3 regions of the Sphaerimonospora cavernae genome follow, and region 2 is predicted to be linked to each of the others. Evidence: riboswitches for the same ligand, from Rfam matches in the RefSeq annotation. Region 2 holds a riboswitch; each other region holds the start of a gene.
The links. Region 2 has a riboswitch for cobalamin ahead of ACFHYQ_RS27050 (cobyric acid synthase). Riboswitches for the same ligand answer to the same signal wherever they lie in the genome.
Positions count from the first base shown of each region.

Region 1: linked by a shared signal. The riboswitch ahead of ACFHYQ_RS01495 (CbtB domain-containing protein) and the one ahead of ACFHYQ_RS27050 (cobyric acid synthase) in region 2 are both predicted to bind cobalamin.
Region 3: linked by a shared signal. The riboswitch ahead of metE (5-methyltetrahydropteroyltriglutamate--homocysteine S-methyltransferase) and the one ahead of ACFHYQ_RS27050 (cobyric acid synthase) in region 2 are both predicted to bind cobalamin.

Region 1 covers NZ_JBHMQT010000003.1:219,318-223,135, forward strand. Annotated here, with positions in the region: gene ACFHYQ_RS01485 (ribonucleoside-diphosphate reductase subunit alpha) at 1-199, shown strand, start outside; gene ACFHYQ_RS01490 (ribonucleotide-diphosphate reductase subunit beta) at 264-1,283, shown strand; cobalamin riboswitch at 1,341-1,542, shown strand; gene ACFHYQ_RS01495 (CbtB domain-containing protein) at 1,610-1,783, shown strand; gene ACFHYQ_RS01500 (CbtA family protein) at 1,800-2,543, shown strand; gene ACFHYQ_RS01505 (histidine phosphatase family protein) at 2,665-3,243, opposite strand; gene ACFHYQ_RS01510 (DUF6343 family protein) at 3,422-3,745, shown strand.
Region 2 covers NZ_JBHMQT010000059.1:198,627-202,444, reverse strand. Annotated here, with positions in the region: gene ACFHYQ_RS27065 (hypothetical protein) at 1-15, shown strand, start outside; gene ACFHYQ_RS27060 (hypothetical protein) at 239-589, shown strand; gene ACFHYQ_RS27055 (hypothetical protein) at 773-1,324, shown strand; cobalamin riboswitch at 1,467-1,590, shown strand; gene ACFHYQ_RS27050 (cobyric acid synthase) at 1,702-3,276, shown strand; gene cobN (cobaltochelatase subunit CobN) at 3,273-3,818, shown strand, end outside.
Region 3 covers NZ_JBHMQT010000063.1:673-4,490, forward strand. Annotated here, with positions in the region: gene ACFHYQ_RS27225 (amidohydrolase) at 1-681, shown strand, start outside; gene ACFHYQ_RS27230 (LuxR C-terminal-related transcriptional regulator) at 786-1,769, shown strand; cobalamin riboswitch at 1,806-2,014, shown strand; gene metE (5-methyltetrahydropteroyltriglutamate--homocysteine S-methyltransferase) at 2,148-3,818, shown strand, end outside.

The DNA of each region.
Region 1 (3,818 bases), on a different contig from region 2:
GATGTACCTGTACGCATGGAAGAGCGGCCTGAAGACCACCTACTACCTGCGGTCCCGTCCCGCTACCCGGATCCAGCAGGCCACGGTGTCCCTCACCGCGCAGAAGACGCAGACGGTCTCCGGGAAGAAGACGGCGACGGCCGAGGAGGCGCTCGCCTGCTCGCTGGAGAACCCGGAGTCGTGCGAAGCATGTCAGTGAGCAGGCCCACAGGAAAGCCGCGCGTCTCCCCGAACCCCCAAGCACTACTCGAAAGGCGAGAGTCATGACCACTGCCCCTGAGACGCTGATGCTGCTCGACCCGGGAATGAGCCTCACCCTGCGGCCGATGCGCTACCCGCACTTCTTCGACCGGTTCCGGGACGCGATCAAGAACACCTGGACGGTGGAGGAGGTGGACCTGCACTCCGACCTCAAGGACCTGGATCGGCTCTCCCCCGCCGAACGACACCTGGTCAGTCGCCTGGTCGCCTTCTTCGCCACCGGTGACACGATCGTGGCCAACAATCTGGTGCTCAACCTCTACCAGCACATCAACGCCCCCGAGGCCCGCCTCTACCTGTCCCGGCAGCTGTTCGAGGAGGCTGTCCACGTCCAGTTCTACCTGAACCTGCTGGACACGTACGTGCCCGACGAGGATGAGCGGTTCGCGGCGTTCGCGGCGTTCGAGACCATCCCGTCCATCCGGCGCAAGGCCGATTTCTGTTTCCGCTGGATCGACTCGATCTTCGAGCTGCGCGAGCTGCGCACCCGGGAGGACCGGCGGGCCTTCCTGCTCAACCTGATCTGCTTCGCCGCGTGCATCGAAGGCCTGTTCTTCTACGGGGCGTTCGCCTACGTGTACTTCCTGCGCTCGCGTGGCCTGCTCAACGGTCTCGCCTCGGGGACCAACTGGGTGTTCCGCGACGAGTCCGTACACATGGCCTTCGCGTTCGACGTGGTGGAAACGGTCCGCCAGGAGGAGCCTGGGCTGTTCGACGAGGAAATGGCCGACCAGGTCCGCGAGATGCTCGCCGAGGCGGTGGAATGCGAGGTCCAGTTCGCCGAGGACCTGCTCGGCGGCGGAGTGCCCGGCATGCCGATCGCCGACATGCGGGCCTACCTGGAGCACGTCGCCGATCGCCGGCTGGCCCAGTTGGACATCGCACCGCTGTACGGGGCGAAGAACCCCTTCGCCTTCATGGAGTTGCAGGACGTCCAGGAGCTGTCGAACTTCTTCGAGCGGCGGGTGTCGGCATATCAGGTAGGCGTGACCGGCACGGTCAGCTTCGACGCCGACTTCTGACCCAGGTCGTCGCCGTCCAGCGGAACGAACAGACACCCTGCCCCTTATGTCCCGCTTGACGTGACGGGCGGGACAGGGGAATCTCATTGAGACAAGTCAAGACAGAGGCAACGGTGTGCAGGAACCTGGTGTGATTCCAGGACGGTCCCGCCACTGTAACCGGTAAGCGCCTTTCAGAATGATCACGGCTGAGTAGCGGGAAGGTCGGAAGGCGCGTCGACCCGGGAGTCAGGAAACTGACCCGTTGTCCTCCATCGTCGGGGCGTGCGACCCCGAGAGGAGAAACCGTGGCCAATGTAGCCGTTCCTTCAGCCCAGCCTGTTTCGTTGCGCATCCCGATGCGTGAGATCGTTCCCTGGGCGGTGTTCACCGCGGTGCTCGGTCTCATCCTGATCTACTTCGTCGGGGCCGAGCAGGGGGCCGTCTCCATCATCAGCGGTGAAGCAGTGCACGAGTTCGTCCACGACGGGCGGCACCTGCTCGGGTTCCCCTGCCACTGACGATCGAGAGCCACTGATGATGCGATCGTTGTTGATCCGCGGCATGCTCGTCGGCCTGGCCGCCGCCGCACTGGCCTATGTCGTCGCGTGGTTCCTCGGTGAACCCCAGGTGGCCCTGGCCATTTCGTTCGAGGAGGCCAAGGCCGCGGCCGCCGGCGAGGCATCCGAGCCGGAACTCGTCTCCCGCACCGTTCAGGAGACCTTCGGCCTGATCACTGCCCTCGCCGTATTCGGCGTGGCATTCGGCGGTCTGTTCTCGATCGCCTTCGCCCTCGCCCATGGCCGGATCGGTTCCCACCGACCCTATGTGACCTCGGCCCTCGTGGCACTGGCCGGGTTCGTGACCGTGTACGTCGTCCCGTTCCTCAAGTACCCTCCCAGTCCACCGGCGGTGGGCGACCCCGACACCATCGGTGCTCGCACGGGGCTCTACTTCACGCTGATCGTTTTGAGTCTGCTCGCGGCCGGCCTGGCCGGGTACGCCGGGCGGCGGCTGGTAGCCCGGCTGGGCGGATGGAACGCCGGTCTCACCGCAGTCGGAGTCTTCGTCGTCATCGTCATGGTCATCTACCTGGTGATGCCATCGATCGATGAGGTCCCCGCGGACTTCTCCGCCGACGTGCTGTGGCGGTTCCGGTTGGCGTCCCTGGCCATCCAGGCCACCACGTGGGCAACGCTGGGGTTGCTGTTCGGGCCCCTCGCCGAGCGGTTGTTCACCGGCACGGGTGCGGCCAGACGTCCGGCTCCCGCAGCCGTCTGACCATGCCGGCGTGATGAGGCCCCGGCTGGTTCGATGAGCCCGGTCCTGCCGTTCCGGGTCTGGCGCCCCCTGCGGGGTGGCGTCAGACCCGGACGGGTGCCGCGGTCGAGCCCCTACCGGTTCAGGCGTCGACGCCCAGGAGGTGCCCCGTCTCGGTCAGCCGCCAGCGCCCACCGTGCCGGGAGAGCCGGGTGTGCGAGAGGGGGCGGGCGTCGATCCGCCAGAACACGGACGGCGGCGCGCCGAGCGCATGAAGGACCGCGGCCCGTACGACGGCCTGGTGTGTGACCACCACGATGCGAGAGCGTCCTTCCGCACCTGACTCGAGCCACTCGGCCACCCGGTCGATGAGTTGACAGATCGACTCGCCGCCGTGCGGCGCGGCCCGGGAGTCGGTCAACCAACTGAGTAGCTCCGCCGGTTGCTCGGCCTCGATCTCTTCGAGTCGTCGGCCGCGCCAATCCCCCACGTCGAGGTCTCGCAGCTCCGGTTCCGGGACAACCTCGAGGCCGAGGGCCGTCGCCGTTTGCATGCAGCTTCTCTCGGGGCCCGCACAGCCGCCATCGATGGCCGGCAGCGCCCGGGATGCGGCGATCGCGGCTTCGCGTCCCCGCGTGGTCAGGGAATCGTCATCGGGAAACCGGGCCGTGAGCATGGCGGCGGTCTCCGCGTGCGTGATGAGAATGACTCTGGCGGTCACGAAAGCAGAACCTCCCTTCCGTCAAGTCCGATCATGGCGGAGGAAGCGATGACCGGCCAGCCGTGCGATCAGCGACGCGGGCAGAGTAGCCGGTCGTCTCGGGCGCGCCACCGGTGAGGGTCACGTGTCCGTCATCGAACGGTTCGGGGTAGGGGGCGAGGAAGGAAGGGAGGACGACATGGGAAAAACGCATGGAGGCAGCCGACTCGGGAGCGGCGCCAGGCCGCGGGACGTTCACCAGGACCGCGGGTCTGCCCGTGACAGGTTCTGGTCGGTGTTCTCACCCACGAGCGAACCGCCGCGCAGCGCGCTCAATCTGCGGATCGCACTGGCGGCCTTCGGGTTGGTCGTGTGCGTACTCTTCGCGGCACTGGCGGTAGCGGCCGGACTGACCGTACTCGCGATCGGCCTGGCCGGACTCGCGCTCATCGCTGTCGTCGACCTGGTGGTGGTGATCCGCCGCCGCGCCCGGCGAGGCGACGGGCATTCCCTCTTCGAATGACCACCGCCTCCGGGGTCGGGAGGCCAAGGCCGATGCGAAGCAGGCCTCCTACCGCTGACCGCGACGCCCCGCC
Region 2 (3,818 bases):
CGGTACTGGCCGTGAACGAACGACCGCTGTGGAACCGATCCGACAGATCAGACGAATCAGGAATGCCCTTGCGAGACCACGGCCGGGGCCGGGAGAAAAGGACGGGTAATGATCTGGAGCGTAGATCATCTGAAATGGGGACGGGCACCCCGCCGGGGGTAGTCAATATCACGCCGGTTATGTCCATACAAACGGGGAGTTCCCACTCACCTCATGACCAGATAGGGGCACGAAGGAAATGGTTCGTCACAGTGCGGGAGTCCCGCTCGCCGGAGGGCGGTTCGGCATGCGGTGGCTCACGCTCGCAACGCTCGCGGTCGCGGCTGCTGGAGCGCTGGCATCCTCGCCGGTCGCCGCGAACGCGATGGTGCTGCACCCCGCCGCTCCCGGCGCCGTCTCGGGCAACGGAGCAGGTGGCGCCGGCTCTGGCACCGGCGTCGGCACCGGCAGCGCCACCAACACCAGCGGCGGATCACCGGCCCAACAGGCGGCGATCACTGTGAACGGGCTTGCCAGCTTTCAGGCGGCCGTCTGCAACCAGCGGATGCAGACGTGCAACGTCAACCAGCGGCTCTGGGTCCAATGGTGACCACGGACGCTCTCTGGACGCTCCACGGACCCCGACGCCGACTTCCACGGAAATGACACACCGATGACCTGACCCTGGATCACCGCGAACGGGCTCAGGGGCACGTCGCAAAGTACGCTGACGAAGGCGTCCGGACCTCCGGGCGCCTTACCGGTCTCGTCCAACCCGCAGGGGCGAAAACGAATGATGCGTCAGCAGTACGGCAAAGCACCCAGAAAAGCGCTCGCCACGCTACTCGTGATCGGGGCGTCCGTTTCTGCCGTACTTGTCGGCGGAAGCACGCTCCCGGTCTCCGCCGGCGTGAACCCCGACCATCATCAGACGACGAATACGCCGAGACCCACGCCGAGGAACGTCGAAGACGGCCGTGGCGGCGAATCCGATCGGCGCCCCTCGAAGGCGTCATCACATAAGGAAGAAAAGCAGAAAAAGCAGAAAAAGCAGAAAAAATCAGCCGCTCCGAAGGTCCCGGTGGCCACCACGCAGACCGCCGAGTGCAAGGGCGCCAAGATCTGCAACGTGATCCAGCGGATCGTCTTCATCATGCCGCGGGACCTCAAGAAATTCCTACGGTACGCGAAGAAGGCACAGCGGAGGAAATCGCGGAAAACACGGCTCCCGCACCTGCCCAAGCTTCCGCCCCAGCTCGGCGAGGCGCTGGCGGCCGCACCGCCACAGCCTGCTCAGCCGCCGCAACCGGCCGGACCCGGCCCGGCAGCACCGGACATGGGCTGACCGGCGCACCGTCGGCACGCTCGGCCCGGTCACGGGCCTGCGTGAACGGTCCCGCCCCCACCTTCAGGTTCCAATCTCCTTACCTCCCGGTGCGCGGCGGAGATCATGTGGTGTAGGCTCCGAGCCGCAAGCGACGGACGTGGAGGAAGCCGGTGTGAATCCGGCGCGGTCCCGCCACTGTCACCGGGGAGCGATCCTCAACTGCGGCCACTGCCCTCACGGGCGGGAAGGCCGGGGAGAGCGTCGATCCGGGAGCCAGGATACTCCGGCCGTCGGACCTTCGACCGGGGGCGCGGACCCCCAGGGAGGACACGCCATGGCGTGCCGAGGCCTGCGCGCAGGCACCTCACTGCCGGTCTCGCGCCCCGTCCCCTGACGTGCCGCGGCACGGCGGCGGCTCGCTGCTCGTCGCCGGCACCACCTCTGACGCGGGCAAGAGCATCCTGACCGCGGGGCTGTGCCGGTGGCTGGCCCGCCGAGGCGTCCGGGTCGCGCCGTTCAAGGCGCAGAACATGTCGCTGAACTCGGTGGTCACCGCCGACGGCGGTGAAATCGGCCGGGCGCAGGCGATGCAGGCCGCCGCCGCCCGGGTCGAGCCGGAGGCGGCGATGAACCCCGTGCTGCTCAAACCGGCCGGGGAACGGCACTCCCACGTCGTGGTGCTCGGCCGTCCGCACGCGGACGTCGACGCGCTCTCCTATCGAGGGCACAAGCCCGCCCTGCTCGACGTCGCCGTCGGCGCGCTGGACGGCCTGCGCCGCCGGTTCGACGTGGTGATCTGCGAAGGCGCGGGCAGCCCGGCCGAGGTCAACCTGCGCGACCGCGACATCGCGAACATGGGGCTGGCCCGCGCCGCGAACCTGCCCGTCCTGGTCGTCGGAGACATCGACCGCGGCGGGGTGCTCGCGCACTTCGCCGGCACCCTGGCGGTCCTGGACCCGGAAGACCAGCGGCACATCGCGGGTTTCGTGGTCAACAAGTTCCGCGGCGACCCGGCGCTGCTGCGGCCCGGCCTGGACTGGCTGCGCGAGACCACCGGGCGGGCCTGCCTCGGCGTGCTGCCCTGGCGGTCCGGGCTCTGGCTCGACGTGGAGGACTCCCTCGATCTCGACGGCAGACCCGGACTGCTGACTCCTCCCGTCGGCCGGGACATCCTGCGGGTCGCGCTCGTACGGCTCCCGCGTATGTCGAACGTCACCGACGCCGACGCGCTGGCCGCCGAGCCCGGCGTCGGCGTGCGCCTGGTCGCCACGCCCGCCGAGATGGCCGAAGCCGACCTCGTCATCGTGCCCGGCACCCGCTCGACCCTGTCCGATCTGGCCTGGCTGCGTGAACGCGGCATCGACGCGGAGCTGCGGCGCCGGGCCGCGGCCGGCCGGCCGGTGCTCGGCGTGTGCGGCGGGCTGCAGATGCTCGGCGCCGCGATCCACGACGACGACGGCGTGGAGAGCCGGGAGGGCCACGCGCCCGGCCTCGGGCTGCTGCCGGTGCGCACCGACTACAGCCCGGCCAAGGTGCTGGCGTCACCGGTCGGCCGGTGGCGCGGTCACGAGGTGTCGGGCTATCAGATCCATCACGGCCGGGTCATCGTCGACGGCGGTGAGCCGTTCCTCGACGGCTGCCGCAGCGGGCAGGTGTGGGGGACGACCTGGCACGGGATCTTCGAGCGCGACGGGTTCCGGCGGGCGTTCCTGGCCGAGGTGGCCGCTGCCGCGGGACGCGACTGGCGGCCCGGCACAGGCTCGTTCGCCGAGCGCCGCGAGGCCCGCCTCGACGCCCTCGGCGACCTGGTCGAGGAGCACCTGGACACCGACGCGGTGTGGCGGCTGATCGAGCGCGGCGTCCCCGCCGGCCTGCCCGCCGTCGGCCTCGCTCCCGTTGATCGGGCCCGTACGGGCCCGGCTCCCGTGATTTTGACACCGCACACCGATGGGGAGGCCGCCCGGTCATGACCATGCTGCTGCTGTCGACGGCCGACACCGAGCTGCTCGCCGCGCTGCGGAGCGGGGACGATCCGCGAAGCGGGGCCGGCTGGCGGGTCGCCAACCCCGCGCGGATATCGGCCGAGGACGTCCCGGCCCTGGTGAACGGAGCGGACGGGACGGACGCCGTGGATGCCGTCGTGGTCCGGCTGCTCGGCGGGCGCCGCTCCTGGCCGGAGGGCCTCGACGCGGTGCTCGCCTGCGGCCGTCCGGTGGTGGTGCTCGGCGGCGAGGCCGAGCCCGACGCCGCGCTGATGACGCTGTCCACGGTGCCGCACGGCGTGGCCGCGCAGGCGCTCGCGTACCTGACGGAGGGCGGCCCGGACAATCTCCGCGAGCTGCGCAGGTTCCTGTCCGACACGCTGCTGATGACCGGAGAGGGCTTCGCACCGCCGCGCACCACCCCTGAGTACGGCGTGCGCCCCCGCGAACGGCACAGCGACCGGCCGCTGGTGGGCGTGGTCTACTACCGGGCGCACGAGCTGTCGGGCAACACGGCGTTCGTCGACGAC
Region 3 (3,818 bases), on a different contig from region 2:
ATGTCCGGCAGCGTCGCACTGGATGTGATCATCCGTGGGCGGGGCGGCCATGGCGGCACCCCGCATCTGAGTGTCGATCCGGTGGTGACCGCCGCCTCCGTGGTCATACGACTCCAGTCGATCGTTTCCCGTGAGACCGCCCCCTCCGAGCAGGTCGTTCTCACAGTCGGCTCACTAAGGGCAGGGGAACGGGGCAACGTCATCCCGGACCGGGCCGAGCTCAGCCTGACCGTACGTGCCTTCTCCGAAGCCGCACTCGAACGCGTCACCGCGGCCGTGGAGCGGATCGTGCGAGCCGAGTGCGCGGCCTCGAACTGCCCGGAGGAACCGGAGATCACCATTACCTCGCGCTCACCCGCCCTCTTACCGGCCCCCTCCGCGATGGCTGCCGTGCGCCGCGTCCACGAGCGCCTGTTCGGCCCGCGACGAGTGGGCTCCACTCCACCGACGACTGCCACCGAGGACTTCGGCTGGTTCGCTGGAGGCGGCATCCCCACGGCCTACTGGTTTCTCGGTGTCACGAGCGCCCGGCAGCGGCGCGTCGCACTAGATCTGGGCGAACCGATACCGGTCAATCACTCGCCTCAGTTCGCCCCCGACCTCCGCACAGCACTGCCGACCGGCATCACGGCGATGAGCGGAGCCGCGCTGGACGCTCTGGCCGCACGGTCAACAGGTTGAGATTTCCCCATCGCCGGGCGGACGAAGATCCTTGTGGCCACGCACACCTTTCGCAAAACTCGTCATTACGATCAAGACGAGGCGGCTGGCGAGAGGACACGGGGTTGCTGGAATCACTCGGGCTCGACAAGCTGACGGAAAAGGTCTACAGGCTGCTGCTCACCCGGCATGATCTGGACGTCGATGAGATCGCCCAGACGCTCGACGTCGAAATCGACCGGGTCAGAGCGGCCCTCGACCATCTGGCCGAGCTCGCGCTGCTGCGTCCCTCATGGGACTTACCAGGCGGATTCCGCCCGGTAAGCCCCGAGGCGGGGTTGCAGACCCTGCTGCAGCAGCGTCAGGCCGAACTCGCCCGCCAGCAGCAGCAGATCGCCCAGGCTCAGTCGACCATCGCGGATCTGATCGACGAATACGCCAACCACCGCCTGGGCTCCCAGACATCGAGCATCGGCACGTTGATCGGCATGGATGCGATCCAGGCGCGCATCGAGGAGCTCTCGGTGAGCGCCCGGATCGAAATCGTCAGTTTCATGTCCCACCGCGCCCACGACCCTCGCGCGCTGGAAATCGCCAAACCGCTGGATCTGCGGGTGCTCGGCAACGGGGTGGCCATGCGCTCGGTCTTCTTGGAAAGCGCCCGTCACGATCCGTCGACCATGGCGTACGCCCAGTGGCTGGCCGAGAACGGCGCTGAGATCCGGACCGCCCCTACGCTCCCGGTACGCATGACGATCTATGATCGCATCACCGCCCTGCTGCCGCTGGAGGCCGCCAACCCACGCAAGGGCGTCGTCCAGGTTTTCGACACCGGTGTCCTCACCGCAGTCCTCTCCCTGTTCGAGACGATCTGGGACGCGGCCACGCCGATCGGGACCCCTCCGCCCCGCGACGACGCCGGGCTTTCTCCGCGCGAGCGTCAACTGCTGAAGCTCCTCGCGGCGGGCTTCACCGACGAGGGAGCGGGCCGCCAGATGGGCCTGTCACAGCGCACCGTCCGCCGCATGATGGCCGACATCATGGAACAACTGGGCGCCCGAAGCCGCTTCGAGGCCGGGCTGCGGGCAGCGGAACGCGGCTGGCTCTGACCGATCTTTCAAGTTGGCGGGAGGGGCAACACGACCTAGGCTGGGTGCCGCAGTTGGTTCGCCCTGTCCGCCAGACAGGCGCGTCGTAAGAGGGAACCCGGTGCGATTCCGGGGCTGCCCCGCAGCGGTGAGTGGGAACGACCGCCGTCACACGCACTGGATCGGAAGATCCGGGAAGCGACGGCCAGTAGGAACGAGCGCGACGCCCACGAGTCCGAAGACCTGCCACTGCCCGTACGCGACCTGCGTGCGGTGACGTCGACGGCCTCGAGGGCGGGCCCGGCGAGACCAGGCGGACGCACCGCGTTTCCGCTCATCGGTCGCGCCTTCGCACCCCGGGATCGCCGAGGTCTTCCGTGACTCGCGAAGGAGAGTTTCGTGACCGACGCCCCCACCACCTCGCTCGGCACGGTGTACGGCTATCCGCGACAGGGGCCGGACCGCGAGCTGAAGAGAGCGGTCGAAGGTTACTGGGCCGGCCGGGTGAGCGCCGACGAGCTGCGCACAACCGCCGAAGGACTGCGCCGCGGCGTCTGGCGGCAACTGACGGACGCGGGCCTCGGCGAGGTGCCCTGTGGTGACTTCTCGCTGTACGACCACGTGCTGGACACCACGGTCATGGTCGGCGCCGTCCCCGAGCGCCACCGCCCCGCCGTCGCGGCGAACCAGCTCGACGGCTACTTCGCCATGGCACGCGGCACCCAGGACGTCGCCCCGCTGGAGATGACCAAGTGGTTCGACACCAACTACCACTATCTGGTGCCGGAGCTGGGGCCGGATACCGTGTTCACCGCCGACCCCGCGAAGCCTCTCGGCGAGCTGCGAGAAGCCCTCGAGCTCGGGCTCAACCCGCGCCCCGTGCTCGTCGGACCGGTGACCTATCTGCTGCTCGCCAAGCCCGCGCCCGGTGCCGATCCGGGCTTCGAGCCGCTCACGCTGCTGGATCGGCTGCTGCCCGTCTACGCCGACGTACTCGCGGCGCTGAGAGCGGCGGGCGCCGAGTGGGTGCAGCTCGATGAACCCGCCCTGGTCCAGGACCGGTCGCGGGCCGTCCTGGACGCGGTCGCGGCCGCCTACCGGCGCCTCGGCTCGCTCGAGCACCGGCCGAAGATCCTCGTCGCCGGTTACTTCGGCCGGCTCGGCGAGGCGCTGCCGGTGCTGGCGCAGGCGCCGATCGAGGGGCTCGGGCTCGACTTCACCGGCCCCGCCGCCGCCAATCTGGACGATCTCGCCCGGGTCGGCGGGGTGCTCGGCAAACGCCTGGTGGCCGGTGTCGTGGACGGCCGCAACGTCTGGATCAACGACCTGGGGAAGTCGCTGTCCACGCTGGCCACCCTCCTCGGCCTGGCCGGGCAGGTCGATGTCGCCGCATCCTGTTCGCTGCTGCACGTCCCGCTGGACGTCGCCGCCGAGACCGGGATCAACCCCGAGATCACCCCATGGCTCGCCTTCGCCCGGCAGAAGACCGCGGAGATCGTCACGCTCACCCGGGGTCTGACGCGGGGCACCCGGGCCATCGCCGGCCATCTCGCCGACAATCGGGCCGCCCTGGAGTCCCGGGCGGTCTCCACCCTGATCCGTGATCCGGCCGTACGCGCCCGCGCGGCGGCCGTGACCCCGCAGGACGCCCGGCGCGCCCAGCCGTACCCGGAGCGGGCGCGGACGCAACGCGCCCGGCTGGACCTGCCGCCGGTGCCGACCACCACCATCGGTTCCTTCCCACAGACCGCCGAGTTGCGGGCCGCCCGCGCCGACCTGCTGTCGGGGCGCATCGGCCAGGAGGCCTACGACGAGCGGATCGCGGCCGAGATCCGCGAGGTCCTCGCCTTCCAGGAGAAGGCCGGCCTGGACGTCCTGGTCCACGGTGAGCCCGAGCGGAGCGACATGGTCCAATACTTCGCCGAACAGCTCGACGGGTACGTCGCCACCCGGCACGGCTGGGTGCAGTCCTACGGCACCCGCTACGTCCGGCCACCGATCCTGGCCGGGGACATCTCCCGTCCCGAGCCGATGACCCTGCGCTGGACCCGGTACGCCCAGTCGCAGACC